Regions from separate parts of the Paenibacillus puldeungensis genome, predicted to be linked through region 3. Evidence: predicted binding sites of a transcription regulator. Region 3 holds the regulator's gene; each other region holds the start of a gene.
What was found. The regulator Rex, encoded in region 3, represses fermentation and respiration genes when NADH is low (regulators of the CRP and FNR family bind a similar motif). The targets are predictions, from matches to a motif close to TTGTGAAATATTTCACAA.
Positions count from the first base shown of each region.

Region 1: a site for Rex is predicted at 2,007-2,024, ahead of nirB (nitrite reductase large subunit NirB). Genes of this name have one in related genera too.
Region 2: a site for Rex is predicted at 1,729-1,746, ahead of adhE (bifunctional acetaldehyde-CoA/alcohol dehydrogenase). Genes of this name have one in related genera too.
Region 4: a site for Rex is predicted at 1,487-1,504, ahead of hydE ([FeFe] hydrogenase H-cluster radical SAM maturase HydE). Genes of this name have one in related genera too.

Region 1 is NZ_JBHTLM010000004.1:203,060-206,783, reverse strand. Features, by position in the region: gene nirB (nitrite reductase large subunit NirB) at 1-1,882, opposite strand, end outside; gene ACFQ3W_RS07830 (hypothetical protein) at 2,109-2,831, opposite strand; gene ACFQ3W_RS07825 (FAD-dependent oxidoreductase) at 2,963-3,529, opposite strand; gene ACFQ3W_RS07820 (winged helix-turn-helix transcriptional regulator) at 3,593-3,724, opposite strand, start outside.
Region 2 is NZ_JBHTLM010000004.1:207,730-211,453, reverse strand. Features, by position in the region: gene adhE (bifunctional acetaldehyde-CoA/alcohol dehydrogenase) at 1-1,586, opposite strand, end outside; gene ACFQ3W_RS07850 (Crp/Fnr family transcriptional regulator) at 2,063-2,779, shown strand; gene ACFQ3W_RS07845 (formate/nitrite transporter family protein) at 2,934-3,716, opposite strand.
Region 3 is NZ_JBHTLM010000020.1:30,101-33,824, forward strand. Features, by position in the region: gene dinG (ATP-dependent DNA helicase DinG) at 1-1,791, shown strand, start outside; gene ACFQ3W_RS21040 (redox-sensing transcriptional repressor Rex) at 1,801-2,478, shown strand; gene ACFQ3W_RS21045 (amidohydrolase) at 2,468-3,724, shown strand, end outside.
Region 4 is NZ_JBHTLM010000028.1:1,853-5,576, forward strand. Features, by position in the region: gene ACFQ3W_RS23720 (bifunctional methyltransferase/pyrophosphohydrolase YabN) at 1-14, shown strand, start outside; gene ACFQ3W_RS23725 (HU family DNA-binding protein) at 195-467, shown strand; gene ACFQ3W_RS23730 (RNA-binding S4 domain-containing protein) at 467-748, shown strand; gene hydE ([FeFe] hydrogenase H-cluster radical SAM maturase HydE) at 1,781-2,848, shown strand; gene ACFQ3W_RS23740 (2-oxoacid:acceptor oxidoreductase family protein) at 2,903-3,724, shown strand, end outside.

The sequences.
Region 1 (3,724 bases), on a different contig from region 3:
AAGCATATCCAGACGGCATATCCAGTTCCGCCCATACCTTCGGCAGGTCTTCTTTTTTCACGCCAATCAAATCCAGACGCTGGCCACCGGTCACTTTTACGACCTTCACATCATATTTCAGTGACACATCGGCGATTTTCTTCAAATCCTCCGGTGTCGTCACGCCGCCATACATCCGGGGAACCACCGTATAGGTCCCGTCCTTCTGAATGTTAGCGCCCATCCGCTCGTTGACGAAACGCGATTCCTTCTCATCCTCATACGTATCCGGGTTCAGCATGCCGAGATAGTAGTTGATCGCCGGACGGCATTTCGAGCAGCCCTCAGGCTGGTTCCACCCGAGCACGTTCATAACCTCTTTTGTCGTCTGCAAACCTTTCGCCTTGATCTCAGCTACGATCTCGTCCCGACTCAGCGTCGTACAGCCGCAAATGCCCTGTTTCGCCGCCGAAGTAAAGCCATCGCCGAGTACGTATTGCAAAATTTGTTCAACTACAGGCTTACATCCGCCACAGGATCGGGTAGCACCCGTACAAGCCTTGATCTCATCGACGGTCGTCAAGCCCTGATTCGTAATGACGTCTACGATCGTTCCTTTAGTGACGCCGTTACAGCCGCATACAATTTCTTCATCCGACATCGTTTCTACCGATTTCGTCTTTTTCTCACCGCTGCCGCAGCAGCCTCCTCCCATTAAGGAAGCATGCAGTTCATCCGTCATTTCGGCGTTTTGCTTGATCAGCTTCTGCAGCTCGGCTGAGTCATCGATGTCGCCAAACAATACGGCGCCAATCAGAGCGTTGTCTTTTAGCAATATTTTTTTATAGGTACGTTTCCATTCATCTTTGCTCGAAATGACCGTATGCTCCGGCCCGTCGATGAATTCCCCGGTGGAGAACACGTCTACCCCGGAAATTTTCAGCTTGGTCGAAACGACCGAACCTGCATATGGCGCAGTTTCCACACCACTGATATGCTTCGCCATAACGATCCCTTGCTCAAAGAGCGGGGCTACGAGTCCATAACAGATACCTCGATGCTCAGTACACTCCCCAACCGAATACACGCCCTCCATTGAGGTTTGCAAATAATCGTTCACGACGATCCCTCGACCTGTTTCGATGCCGCTCGCTTTCGCCACGGCTATGTTCGGCTTAATCCCAACAGCCATGACGACAAATTCCGCTTCCAGCTCAGTGCCATCGGCAAACTGAAGTCCACTAACACGTTTGTCCCCCAGCAGTTCTGTCGTTTGAGCGCCCATTTTGAATTTAATGCCCTGACGCTCTAGCTCCGACTTAAGCATTAAAGCCGCTTGATGGTCGAGTTGACGCTCCATTAAATCCTCCATCAAGTGCACGACGGTAACTTCCATGCCTAGTTGCACAAGACCCTTTGCAGCTTCTAAGCCCAACAAACCACCGCCAATTACAGCAGCTTTGCGGTAAGTTTTCGCCGCTTCCAGCATTTGATGACAGTCTGCGATATCGCGGAAGCCGACGACTCCTTCTTTATCGCTGCCGGGAATCGGCAGTATAAAGGAATTGGAGCCGGTTGCAATCAATATTTTGTCATAAGGTACCCGCAGCCCGTTCTCGGCCACGACTTCCTTGGTCTCTTCCTCAATCCGCACAACGGTTGTGCCTGTGTGAAGTGTAATTCCGTTATCCCGGTACCAGTTCAAATCGTTCAGGATGATGTCATCCATCGTTTTACTGCCTTCAAGAACATAGGAAAGCATAATCCGATTGTAGTTCGGATGAGGTTCGCTCCCAAACACTGTAATATCGAATTTCGAAGTCAGCTTCAAAATTTGTTCAACCGCACTGATTCCCGCCATCCCATTGCCGATCACTACTAATTTTTCTCTATCTGTTCCCATGTTTAGAATTGCCTCCTCCATAATAGGACTGTTAGGACTGCTTTAGTCACCCTAGTGCAACAACCTTTTATGTCGAAAGTATACATTTCAAATTGAAGGTACTTTGTGATTCCATTCACTTTAAATGTGAAACTTATCACAATAAATTGTCATAATTATTTCATGAAACTTATTGAAAAAATCCGCCCCCCCTTTTACAGGAGATGCGGATTTACTTAACATCCTTTTATTTATTGACCAGCATTAACTCTACACCGTCTTGCGGTTTCAGTCTCATATCCATCCCGCCATCTATCAGCTGCTTCCGGTTCACCTTCAGCGTCCATTTCTCTGATTGTTCCGGGACATACCCGTTGACGGAAACAATGAGCGTATTGTTAACATTAAATTTCACGACGCCACTTCGTTTCAGCAAGTCACGGACCGTCGTATTATCCTCATATTTGTTGACATAAATACGTCTTAGCCCAGGCTTGGAGCTTCCCCCATTGATGCTAAGAAGCAGCGAGGCCTGCTGTGGAATCGTTGCGTAGCTGCCCACCGTTTTAACATATACGAAAATGACATCGCCTGCTTGAAGCGGGTTGTCCCATGCTGAGGGAGGAAGGTCCTTATCATTCAGCCTAACTCCCCATTCCAACGTGGAGTCGAGCGAAACGTCACCGACCGAAAGAATGGATTTCCTGTCCTCTGAAAACTGGACAATTCCGCTGCTTTCCAAGGCCTGACGCAAAATGATGCCTTTCATATAATCGAAATGGAGGCTTCGTGTCACATCAGGAATATATGTACTGCCGTCAATGTTGAGCGTAATGGTTGGCGGCTGTTTTTCAGTCTTCACCGTTTCCGGGAGGGCGGGTTTTTCAATCGTTCGGTCCGGAGCGCAGGCTGCTGCAAATAGAGCTAACAGGGCTGCTAAGCAAATGATCCATCGTACTCTTCTACGCATCCGAGTGCACCGCCTTTCTAACAAACAGGGAATTCTTCCCCCACTACCATTTTTCCAATATTAACATATTTCATTCAGCAAAAGGAGGCCTCTCTAGAGAGACCTCCATGACTTACCTATACAAATCACAACTATTTAAGTACGTCATGATCGACATAGCGTTCGCCGTTCAGTTCACTGATTAATTCTATAGCAACTTTAGCACCGTCTCCGGCTGTAATAATTGTATGAACACTGACGCCGGCGACCGTTCCTGCGGCCCAAATCCGTGGAATGTTCGTTCGTCCGTTACCATCCGTAGCGATGACTGTCTTGATTCGAGGCTCACGGCCTTCCTTCAATTCAATTCCGGTAGCGTTTGCAAGTTCTGTGATTGCTCCAGTCGCGAGGATAATATGGGATGCTTCATAGCTGCGGCCGGATTCCGTCTTCACCGTAACTTTCGATCCGCCGTTGGTGTCGATAACCGTTACTTTTTCTTCAATAAATTTAGCTCCGAATTTTTCCGCTTGTTCCCGACCAATTTTCAATAAATCCGGTCCCGAAATGTCCTTAGCGCCATAATGGTTCTCTATCCATGCCCGCTTCGTCATGCTGGCATTGCTGTCCAGAACAAGGGTTTCCTTTCCCGCCTTGGCCAGAAACAATGCTGCGCTAGCTCCTGCTGGCCCTGCTCCGATTACAATGATTTCAGCCACAAGTACACCCACTTTCGATTTTTTTATTCATGCCGTCTCCGTCCCCGAAAACGGCACGTCCCTTTACTTAATCCATTGCTCGGCCCAGAATTGAACCTGCTCCATTACCGGACGAAGTGCACGACCTTTGTCGGTCAGTTCATATTCGATCCGGACCGGAGTCTCAGGATAAACGTGGCGGATTAAAACACCTTC
Region 2 (3,724 bases), on a different contig from region 3:
GTCGATGGATCTGGCTCAACGTCCGAGAAGATTTCGATCGCTACTGGAACTTGACGTTGACGCAGATAGTGCTCAACTCTAGCCACATATCCGAGTTTAACCATCATTGGGTCAGTTACGATAATAACGCGGGAGATGTCCGGCATTTTAGCAAGGTATTGGGTCGAGTTTTTCTCAAAATAAATTTTGCTAGGAACTTTGAACCATTGCATATTCACGGTACGACGATTCACCCTTTTCACGTTGATCAGATTGACAGCCGTTACGTTCGACGAAGTCGAGTTGCGTCCGTACGATCCGCAGCCGAGTGTCAGCGATGGCAGGTTCGTGTTGTAAATGTCACCGATACCGCCTTGCGAAGAAGGTTGGTTCACCAGAATACGGCAAGTTGGCATACTTTCAGAGAATTTTTGGATGATTTCTTCGTTGTCCGAATGGATAACCGAGGAGTGACCCATACCGCCGAATCTAACAACTTCCAGAGCGCGTTCGATACCTTGTTCTGCATTTTTAACTTTGAAGCAAGCCAGAACCGGGCTCAGTTTTTCTGCAGAGAGTGGGAATTTCGGCCCTACGCCGTCGATTTCGGCAACGAGAATTTTCGTGCCGGCCGGTACGTCGATACCGCACATTTCAGCGATTTTCGTAGCAGGTTGGCCTACGATCGCAGGGTTAACTGCACATTTATCAGCAACGATTGCCCCAGCAGTCAATTTTGCAGCTTCTTCTTTATTTACAAAGTAGCAGCCATTAGCAATCATTTTCTTTTTCACTTGGTCAAAGACAGGTTCTTCAATAATTACCGCTTGCTCGGAAGCGCAGATCATACCGTTGTCAAACGTTTTGGAGAGAATCAAATCGTTGACAGCTTGATCCAGGTTAGCACTCTTTTCAATGAAGCAAGGTACGTTACCAGGACCTACGCCGAGAGCCGGTTTGCCGCAGCTGTATGCTGCTTTAACCATTGCGGAACCACCAGTTGCAAGAATACAAGCTACATCAGGGTGGTTCATCAGTCCGTTCGTGCGATCCATCGAAGGATTTTCGATCCATTGGATGCAGTCAGCAGGTGCTCCGTGCTTCACGGCTGCTTCGAGCAAAATTTTAGCGGCTTCCGTACTACAAGCTTGTGCGGATGGATGGAAACCGAAAATAATCGGGTTACGAGTTTTAATGGCAATCAGAGATTTGAAGATCGTGGTGGACGTTGGGTTCGTTACCGGAGTAATACCCATAATAATTCCGACAGGTTCAGCGATTTTTTGGAAGCTATCAAAATCGTTATCTTCAATTACGCCTACCGTTTTGTCATACTTAATGCTGTGCCAGATGTATTCGGTCGCAAACATGTTCTTGATAATCTTATCTTCGTACACGCCGCGTCCAGTTTCTTCAACAGCCAGTTTTGCAAGATGCATGTGTTTGTCGAGTCCAGCCAAAGCCATCGCTTGCACAATCTTATCGATTTGCTCCTGATCCATGCTCATAAATGCTTCAGAAGCTTTCTTAGCTTTGTCAATCAGAGTTTGAATGTAGTCCTGTGCATTCGGCTGAGCTTTTGTCGCCACTTCGTTCTTAACGGCCATCTCTCTCATCCTCCTAAGTATTTAAGGGAACAACCATGGTGCTAGATAATTGATAGTGAAAAATTTCACTTGGCTTTTTTCCCTTAGGAAGCTTGTTGCTTCTCTTTATGGTTTGATCATATCACATAGATCACGGTTTGTATAGTGAAATTTTTCACGTACTATAAAATTATTGAAAGTTTTCACTTGCCATGAGTGACTTTTCATATATACTTTACATATTAGGACTTTTTACATTACATATTTGAACTTGTTTGGGACTTGGGACTTTTATCAGAAGTGGCAAACCGTCCCAATTTTCGAAATTTCCGCTGGGTGTCTAATACCGTAGTTTGGGGTATAATAAAGTGAATTTAGTCACAATGTTAAAATTTCGACACTTTTTTAGTCTTTACGGCTCCCAAAAATCGCTTTAAACGTTATATAATTAATTTAAAATTTTCAGAAAAATTTGGAGTACAAAGGGGAAATCCATAATGAGCGAAATAATCAATGCCACCCTGCCCCGCGGCAACACCAGCTGTTTCACAGAGCAAAATTTTAATCGCCTTCTCGTCACAATGAAAGACAAAGCTTATCCCGAGGGGACGCACTTGTTCTGGGAAGGTGATTTTTCCGATAAACTGTTTTTTATTAAACGCGGACGTGTAAAATTAACGAAATCGACAGATGAAGGCAAGGAATTGATCCTTTATATGTATGGGCGTGGGGATATGGTTGGGCAAGCCGATCCATTCTTCAGCACCAAGCATAGCTTTACTGCCGAAGTGATCGAGGATAGTGAGATTGGCGTTATCGAGCAAAAAGACTTGGAAATCATGATCTGTCAGCACTGTGATTTTGCGATTGACTTCATGAAATGGATGGGCATTCATCACCGCTTGACCCAAACGAAGTTTCGTGACCTGATGATGTATGGGAAACCGGGCGCACTCTGCTCGACGCTCATTCGTCTTAGCAATACGTACGGCGAGCAGCATGGAGACACGATTTTGATCAACAAAAAAATCACCCATACCGATTTATCCAATATGATCGGAGCAACCCGCGAAAGCGTCAACCGGATGCTCAGCGATCTGCGTAAAAAAGACGCTCTTGAATACGAAAACGGTATGATCGTGATCAAAGATCTCGTTATGCTGCAGGATATTTGCCACTGCGAGCTGTGTCCAAACGAAATTTGCCGGATCTAATCCAAACGGATCCGGTAATCCCACTCAACCTGAGGAGTCTGCCTCAGGTTATTTGTTTTGTGCTGAAGTTGCAAAACGAAAAGTGCGAGCTGCAGAGGTGAAAATCGCCTTTGCAAACTCGCACTTTTTTAGTGTCCTTATTTTACCTAATGAGCTATGACTTTTTGCGTACCGGCGAAATGAACCAGTAAGCCATCCCTACAAATACGGCTCCCCCGATAATGTTACCCAGAGTAACCGGAATCATGTTGTGCAGCCAACCGCCTAATGTAATCGTATCCGGGTGGTTAGGTAATAATAAAGACACACTGAGCAGTGTCATATTAGCTACGCTATGCTCATATCCGCTTGCGATAAAGGCATACAAGCACCACCAAATCAGCACGAGCTTGGCGATGTCTTCTTTAGCCCGGTTCGCCATCCACAGGGCAAGACACACGAGCCAGTTACAAAGAATGCCGCGGAAGAACAGTTCCATCATCGGGGCGCTCATCTTTTTAGCAGCGGCCGCAAAGATTAGATGCTCCGGCGCTGCAGTCTTAAATAACCCCGCACCTACGATCAAGAGACTCAGGACAACAGCTCCCGCTAAGTTGCCTAAAAATACGATCGTCCAGTTTTTCGCCGTATCCCCCACTGTCGTTCTTCGTGCTAGGGTACTTGCGGTAAAAAACATGTTGTTACCGGTAAAGAGCTCGGAACCGGCAAACACAACCAAGGTCAAGGCCAGACCGAAGGACATCCCCATCAGCATCGTTTGAAAAGGGGATTTGATTGCGGCCAGCGGAGCACCGATACTGAATATCAGAATGATGCCTAAACCTACGTAAGCTCCTGCCAGCATAGCCGACACGATGTACCTCGACAAACTTTCGTTCATCTTCTCTTTCTTCTTGACCGCCGCCTCCACAATCGCTTCAACATTTGGCGTAAACATTTGTTAGT
Region 3 (3,724 bases):
AAATTTGAACATAAAATAAACAGAAGAGACTTCACAACGCCAAAAGAAGAGGTGATGACGGCTGCACAAATGATTGTGTGGCTGACACAAACGATAAACGGTGATGACGAGGAGCTTAACTTAGGAAATCGCGGAAATGATTTTTGGGAGACAGTCGCAAGCGAGTCCGATTCATGTTTAGGTCGTTCGTGTCCGTGGTTTCGAAAATGCTTCTACCACCGGGCGAAGCACGAAGCCGGTGTGGCGGATGTGGTCATCACGAATCATTCCAAATTGTTTACGGACATTCAGGCAGGTCATCAACTGCTTCCGGGCTATGAGCGTCTGGTCATCGATGAAGCACATCACCTGGAGGATGTGGCGGGCAAACATTTAGGGATTAATATGAAGTATTTTACAGTCATTCACACCTTAACCCGCCTATTCAAAGATAGTAAGACAGGCCAGTTTCCGAATTTGCGTATCCAGTTGCAAAGCTCGGTAAACGAAAAGTCGGCTGAGTGGTGCTCCGTTATTGACAGCTTTTATCCTACGCTTGTAGATGTGAAAGAGACCTGGGACAAGCTAAACGAGTTGCTGTTCACGCTTATGCCGGAACGCAGTGATGCTGCGCCTGGAGATCCTGGTCAATTCGTTTTTCGGCTGCTGCCGCATAAGAAGCCGAAGGATTGGGACACGCTGGCTGCGCTGGAGAACCAAATTTATGTCTCGCTTGGGGACGTGCTGCGCAAAGGAGAACGCCTGCTCAGTCAAATCAGGGAAGAGCAGGACGATATCGGATCGGAAAGCTTGCTGACCGACATCAGCGGTTTGCTTAAGGACTTGGGAACCGAACGCGAGGCGTTGCGCTTCTTCATGAAATTAGATGGCGAAGATACCGTCTATTGGATGGAGGGTAACGGAAACTATCGCAGCCGGTCTTTGCAAATGTATGCTGTTCCCATTGATGTGAGCGCCCAACTGAAGGAGTATTTTTTCGACAGTAAGAAAAGCGTGGTCATGACCTCGGCAACTTTATCGGTTGACAAATCGTTTCAGTACATGATCGAGCAATTGGGGCTGCAGGAAGCGGCCTCCGAGGATCGGTTGATCACCTCGATGCTGCCGTCACCGTTTAACTACCGGGATCAGGCATTGCTGGTCATTCCGAGGGATTTTCCTAGCGTCAAAGGAAGCGTTGGTGATGATCACTTCGTCACCACGCTGGTTCGGTCGTTGGCGGATACAGCCATCGCCACGAAGGGACGCATGCTCGTACTGTTTACGTCTTACCGCATGCTCCGCCAGGTTTACGACCCACTAAAGGAGCTGCTGTCCGCGGAAGGGATCACCGTCATAGGACAAGGCATGGACAGCGGCAGCCGTACGAAGCTGACCCGTCGGTTTCAGGGACAGGATGCTTCGGTATTGCTCGGAACGAGCAGCTTCTGGGAAGGAGTAGATATTCCCGGTGAGGCTTTAACGAGCTTAGCGATTGTACGTCTACCTTTTCAGCCGCCGAATCATCCACTTGTGGAGGCAAAGAGCGAACGGCTGCAGAAGGAGAAGAAAAATCCTTTTATGAAGCTGTCAGTGCCTCAGGCTGTCATTCGTTTTAAGCAAGGATTTGGACGACTCGTCCGTACCTCACAGGATCGGGGAATCGTGATCGTGTATGATACGCGCATCTTGGAATCATATTACGGAAAATATTTTCTATACTCTTTGCCAGGTCCGAAGATGGAGCATATGCCGCTTGGTCAAATGGTTCCACGCATATCGGAATGGTTGAATCCTGAGGAACAATCATAGTCCTCAATCTTGCGCCAGAATAGGGGGAAACAAAGTATGAAATCAGAAAAAATTTCGGATGCTGTCGTTCGCAGATTGCCGGTATACCTGCGTTTTCTGAATGAACTGAGCCGCCGCGAGGTACCTACGGTTTCTTCGCAAGAACTTGGCCAGAAGCTGGACCTCAATCCGGCGCAAATTCGTAAGGATCTCGCTTATTTCGGCGATTTCGGGCGAAAAGGCATTGGATACGATGTCGCTTATCTGATCGAGAAAATTCAAGAAATTTTGAATTTAGACCAGCAAATCAATGTTGCTTTGGTGGGTGCTGGTAATCTTGGTCAAGCACTATCTAACTATAATGCATACTTAAAAGATAACATGAAGATCGTGGCCGTTTTTGACGCTTCGCCTGAGAAGATCGGCAAGCAAATTAACAATATTACGATTCAGCCCATCGATGATCTAGGCGACATGGTCAAGGCTAATAACATCCGCATCGGAATTATTACAGTCCCGGATTTTGAGGCTCAACGCGTTGCTGATCAATTGGTTGAGGCTGGAATTAGAGCTATCTTGAATTTTGCACCGACGGTATTAAAGGTTCCGCCGGAAGTTCGAATCCATGCGGCTGACTTTACAACGGATTTGTTAAGCTTGGCTTATTATTTGGAGGATGGAAAGGAACCGGTAAGTTATGAGTCGTAAGTGGTTGATTAAGAATGGTACGTTTGCCGTGTTAAAGGAAGATTGTACCATCGTTCGCGGATATATGCTTGTGGAAGGGGATACGATCACTTACATTGGTGAACAGCGCCCGGAAGGCGTAGAAGGGGCCGAAACATTTGATGGCAAAGGATTGCTGTTCCTGCCTGGGCTCGTAAATACGCATGGCCATGCGGCGATGTCTCTTCTTCGTGGATACGGAGATGATATGGTGCTTCAAAATTGGCTGCAGGAAAAGATGTGGCCGATGGAAGCCAAGTTTACGGGGGCAGATGTTTATGCCGGAACAGCATTGTCCGTACTGGAAATGCTCAAAGGCGGAACAACGACGTTCCTCGACATGTATGACCATATGGACCAAGTGGCTAAGGTCGTTGAAGAATCGGGGATTCGCGCCGTATTGACGCGAGGGGTGATCGGCCTTTGTCCTCCTGAAGTTCAGGATCAGAAGCTGCAGGAGGCTATCCGTTTCGCCCGCGATTGGCACGGTAAAGCGGATGGACGGATCACGACTATGATCTCGCCGCACGCTCCTTACACCTGCCCGCCTGACTACATCGAGAAATTTGTTCAGGTGGCACATGATCTGGATCTTCCAATGCATACGCATATGTCGGAGACGCTTGCGGAAGTAGAGCAGAATGTCAAGGACTATGGGGCTCGGCCTGTAGAGCATCTGCGCAAACTTGGGATGTTCTCGCGTCCAACTTTGCTGGCGCACGCCGTGCATTTGACGGACGAGGAAATTTACGTGTTAGCTGCACATCATGTTGCCGTCTCGCATAATCCGGGTAGCAACCTGAAACTGGCCAGCGGTGTGGCTCGTGTTCCGGAGCTATTAAGCAAAGGGGTCGTTGTTTCACTGGGCACGGATGGCGCTGCGAGCAACAACAATCTCGACATGTTTGAGGAGATCAGGTTGGCTGCTCTGATTCATAAGGGTGTTTCCGGCGATCCTACCGCAGTTCCAGCATTAGAAGCTCTCAAAATGGGAACGGAGTATGGAGCGAAATCGCTCTTCATGCAAAACACAGGCAGGCTGGCTGCTGGGATGAAGGCGGATTTCATCGCGCTGAATACGGAGCAAGCTCATTTTCTGCCGAAAACGGACTACATTTCCCATGTCGTTTATTCCGCTGGTCCGAAGGATGTCGAGCATGTATGGATTAACGGCAAGCAGGTGGTTAAACACGGGGCCTGCCTCACGCTGGATGAAGAGAAGGTTCGC
Region 4 (3,724 bases), on a different contig from region 3:
ACGAACAAATATGATGGGAAAAAAGGCCTAAATCCCAGCTTTTTTGCGAAAAAAACAAAAAAAAGTTCCGGCTCGGGCAGGATTTTCAAACTAAAGCAAGAATACTGATACAAAGATATCCAGGCTTTAATCAGGCCCCCCGCCTGTAGTGCCAAGGTATCACCTATTTCTTTAATTATTGGGAGGCATTATTGATGAACAAAACAGATCTGATCAACAACATTTCCAGCAAAAGCGGACTTACTAAAAAAGACGTTGAATCCGTATTGAACGGTTTTCTCGGCGAAATCACAGAAGCTCTTGCTGGTGGAGACAAAGTACAATTGATCGGCTTCGGTACGTTCGAAACCCGCAAACGTTCCGGTCGCACGGGCCGCAACCCGCAAACCGGTAAAACGATCGAAATCCCTGCATCCAATGTTCCTGCATTCAAAGCGGGCAACAAACTTAAAGAAGCTGTAAAATAATGCGTCTTGATAAATTCCTGAAGGTGTCACGGTTGATCAAGCGGCGCACGGTTGCCAAGGATGTCTCCGAGCAAGGTAGAGTCCTGATTAACGGGCGTGAATCCAAACCGAGCAGTACGGTCAAGGTAGGCGATGAAATCACGGTACAATTCGGCCAGAAGCTGGTCACGGTCCGTGTCGAACGCCTGGCCGAGACGACTCGGAAGGAAGAAGCTGGTACCCTGTATACCTTGGTGAAGGAAGAGCCGATCGCGAAGGATACTGGACTGGATTGGTCCTAAGAAGCGAGAGACTACGAGCATGTCCCGATTGTCGGGACATGCTTTTTGCTTTTATATAAACTGTGATGAAGTGGTGCCCTTTTTTTCGATGTGAATATGGCCGATATCGGGTAGTGCCACCTTAGCACTAGGAAGTAATTGTATTTGGTGCATCTATTTTTTCACTTTTTGATGAGTAAGAGAAAGTAGATGCAAAAAGTGCAGCTAAATGGGCGGAAATGATCAGGAAACCGGACAAAGCCCTGCTTTAAATGTACGTTTTGCAACTAAATCGGAATAAGGAGAGAGAAACGTCAGAATAGATGTACTATTTGCATCTACTGCATATATGCCGTTCGTGCAAGTCAACGGGGTTACCAGTGTTTTGATTACGTTTTCAGTGCGATGCGACCTGCTTCAGCTGCCCATCTTTGTCGTATTTCCTCTCATATATCTCATCTGTACAGTTATAGTTATGAGAGATGAAGAAACAGGTTTCTCAGAAAAAAGTTAGGATATCCCAAATACCCCCTACCCAAATTAATAAATCATGGTAATATAGAGGTACATAACCTCGTTGCTGTTACAACGTATGTCACCTGTGTTGACAGCATGATTTTACCCGAATAATATATTGTTATTTTTCGGCCTCTAAGATCACACCTCTGATTTACTCATCTTTTTTTAAACCCTACTCCAAGATTGTTGAACGTTTCCAGCAGAACGGCACTTAAAGGAAGGCGCTTTTGAGTGATATTTTAGTGAAATTTTTCACAATAAAATCGAAGTTATCTTTATCAGGCTTTCAACATTCAAACATTCAGTTCTTAAGTGGTTATGCATCATAGCTATAATCATGGCGAAGGATCTTTTCATTAATGGAAAGTTAGTGAAATAATTCACGTAATTAGCATAGATATTATGTACCAGACGTTGTTATTTCACATAGTCTATAAGTGAAAATATTCACAATTAGCAAAACGTTACACCTGGCAGCCTGTATCTGTACAATCATTAGTTTCACTTATATAGACAAAAAGGGACGGATCGCGGATGAAACAGTTTATTCACAAACTGTATGCCCGGGGAGAGTTATCCAAAGATGAGATTGTCTATTTTCTGCAGCATCTCGATCCCGAGTCAAGAAACGAGCTTTTTCGGTTTTCTCATAAAAGACGCCTGCAAAAATACGGGGACAAGGTCTATTTGCGAGGTCTGATCGAGTTCTCAAGCTTCTGCAGGCAGGATTGCCTGTACTGTGGGCTTCGCGCAAGCAACCGGGATGCTGAGCGCTACAGGCTAAACCCCGAGCAGATTCTGGAGTGTTGCCGCGAAGGGTATAGGCTCGGGTTTCGCACGTTCGTCCTCCAAAGCGGTGAGGACTTCTGGTATACGGAGGATATGCTTACCCACCTCGTTCAGGCCATTAAAGCGGAGTTTCCGCATTCGGCAGTGACCTTGTCGATCGGCGAGCGGGGCGAGGACACGTATAGAAGACTTTATGCAGCGGGAGCAGACCGTTTTTTAATGCGTCATGAAACCGCTTCCCGTGAGTTGTACGAGGCCTTGCACCCGAGTATGTCCTATGATAACCGGCGAACCTGCCTGAGAATGTTGAAGGAGATCGGCTACCAGATAGGTGCCGGCTTTATGGTAGGTTTGCCCGGACAAACCGCAGAGGATTTGGCTGACGATTTACTTTATTTAAAAGCGTTAAACCCGGATATGATCGGCATCGGTCCGTTTATTCCGCATGACCACACTCCGCTGAGATCGGCAAAGCCCGGTACGGTGGGCGATACGTTAGTGATGATCGCACTCGCCCGCTTGTTCGTTCCGGATGCGCTGATTCCGGCGACCACGGCGATAGGCAGCCTTGATGGCGAAGGGAGGGAACTGGCATTGCAAGCCGGAGCCAATGTGGTCATGCCCAATTTATCGCCTGTGAGTGTCCGAAAAAAATACGCTTTATATAACAACAAGATTTGCTTAGGGGAAGAGTCCGCGCAGTGCAGGCACTGCTTGGAGCTGCGCATTCAATCCGCCGGCTTTTCCGTGGATATGGGGAGGGGGGATAGCCTGAAATCGTTGAGACAGCAAACTGCTGGCAGCTTCATTTGAATTGCGAAAATAGTGAAAAAATTCACAAGTAATATAGCAAAGGAGACATAACGAATGAGCATATTGACCAAAAAGAATGAGCTTGGCTTTTTCGAAATCCGCCTGGAGTCGATCGGCGGCATGGGGGCTAACCTGGCCGGCAAAATGCTGGCGGAGTCCGGGGTGCTGGGGCTTGGTTTAAATGGTTCGTGTTTTTCCTCCTATGGTTCCGAAAAGAAGGGTTCGCCAGTAAAAAGCTTTGTCCGATTTTGCGAGCCTGATGTAGATATTCGTGATCACAGCCCGATCGAAGAGCCTAATGTCATCGGACTGTTCCATGAAGCGCTGTACAAAACGGTAAATGTACTAAGCGGACTCAAGCCGGATGGCATTTTGCTGGTGAATTCGACCCGCAGCTTCGAGGAGATTCGGAAGGACTTGAATTTCCCCTATGGAACGCTAGCCGTTATCGACGCGATGGGGATTGCCATCGACGAGCATACCAAGGTGAATACCTCTATGCTTGGCGCTCTTTTCCGGATCTGCGATTTCATGGACCCGGATTCCATGCGTGAAGTCATCCGGCATACGTTCCATAAGAAATACCCGCACTTGGTTGAGCCCAATATACGCACGTTTGACCGGGGATATCAAGAGGTTCGTTTTCAGACCATTGAGGCTCCAAAGGGGGCGACCGGCATCCGCTTTGAACGGCCGCAGCCGCTGCTCGGGTATGAAACCCAGCCGCTTGGCGGGATTATCCGGACCCAAGGCAACAGCGTGCTCAAGGATTTGAGCGGCTCGCGTCAAGGCTTTTTGCCGGAGTTGAATCTGGACACCTGTATTGATTGCGCCAACTGCGACGCGGTTTGCCCGGATCTATGCTTTGTTTGGGAA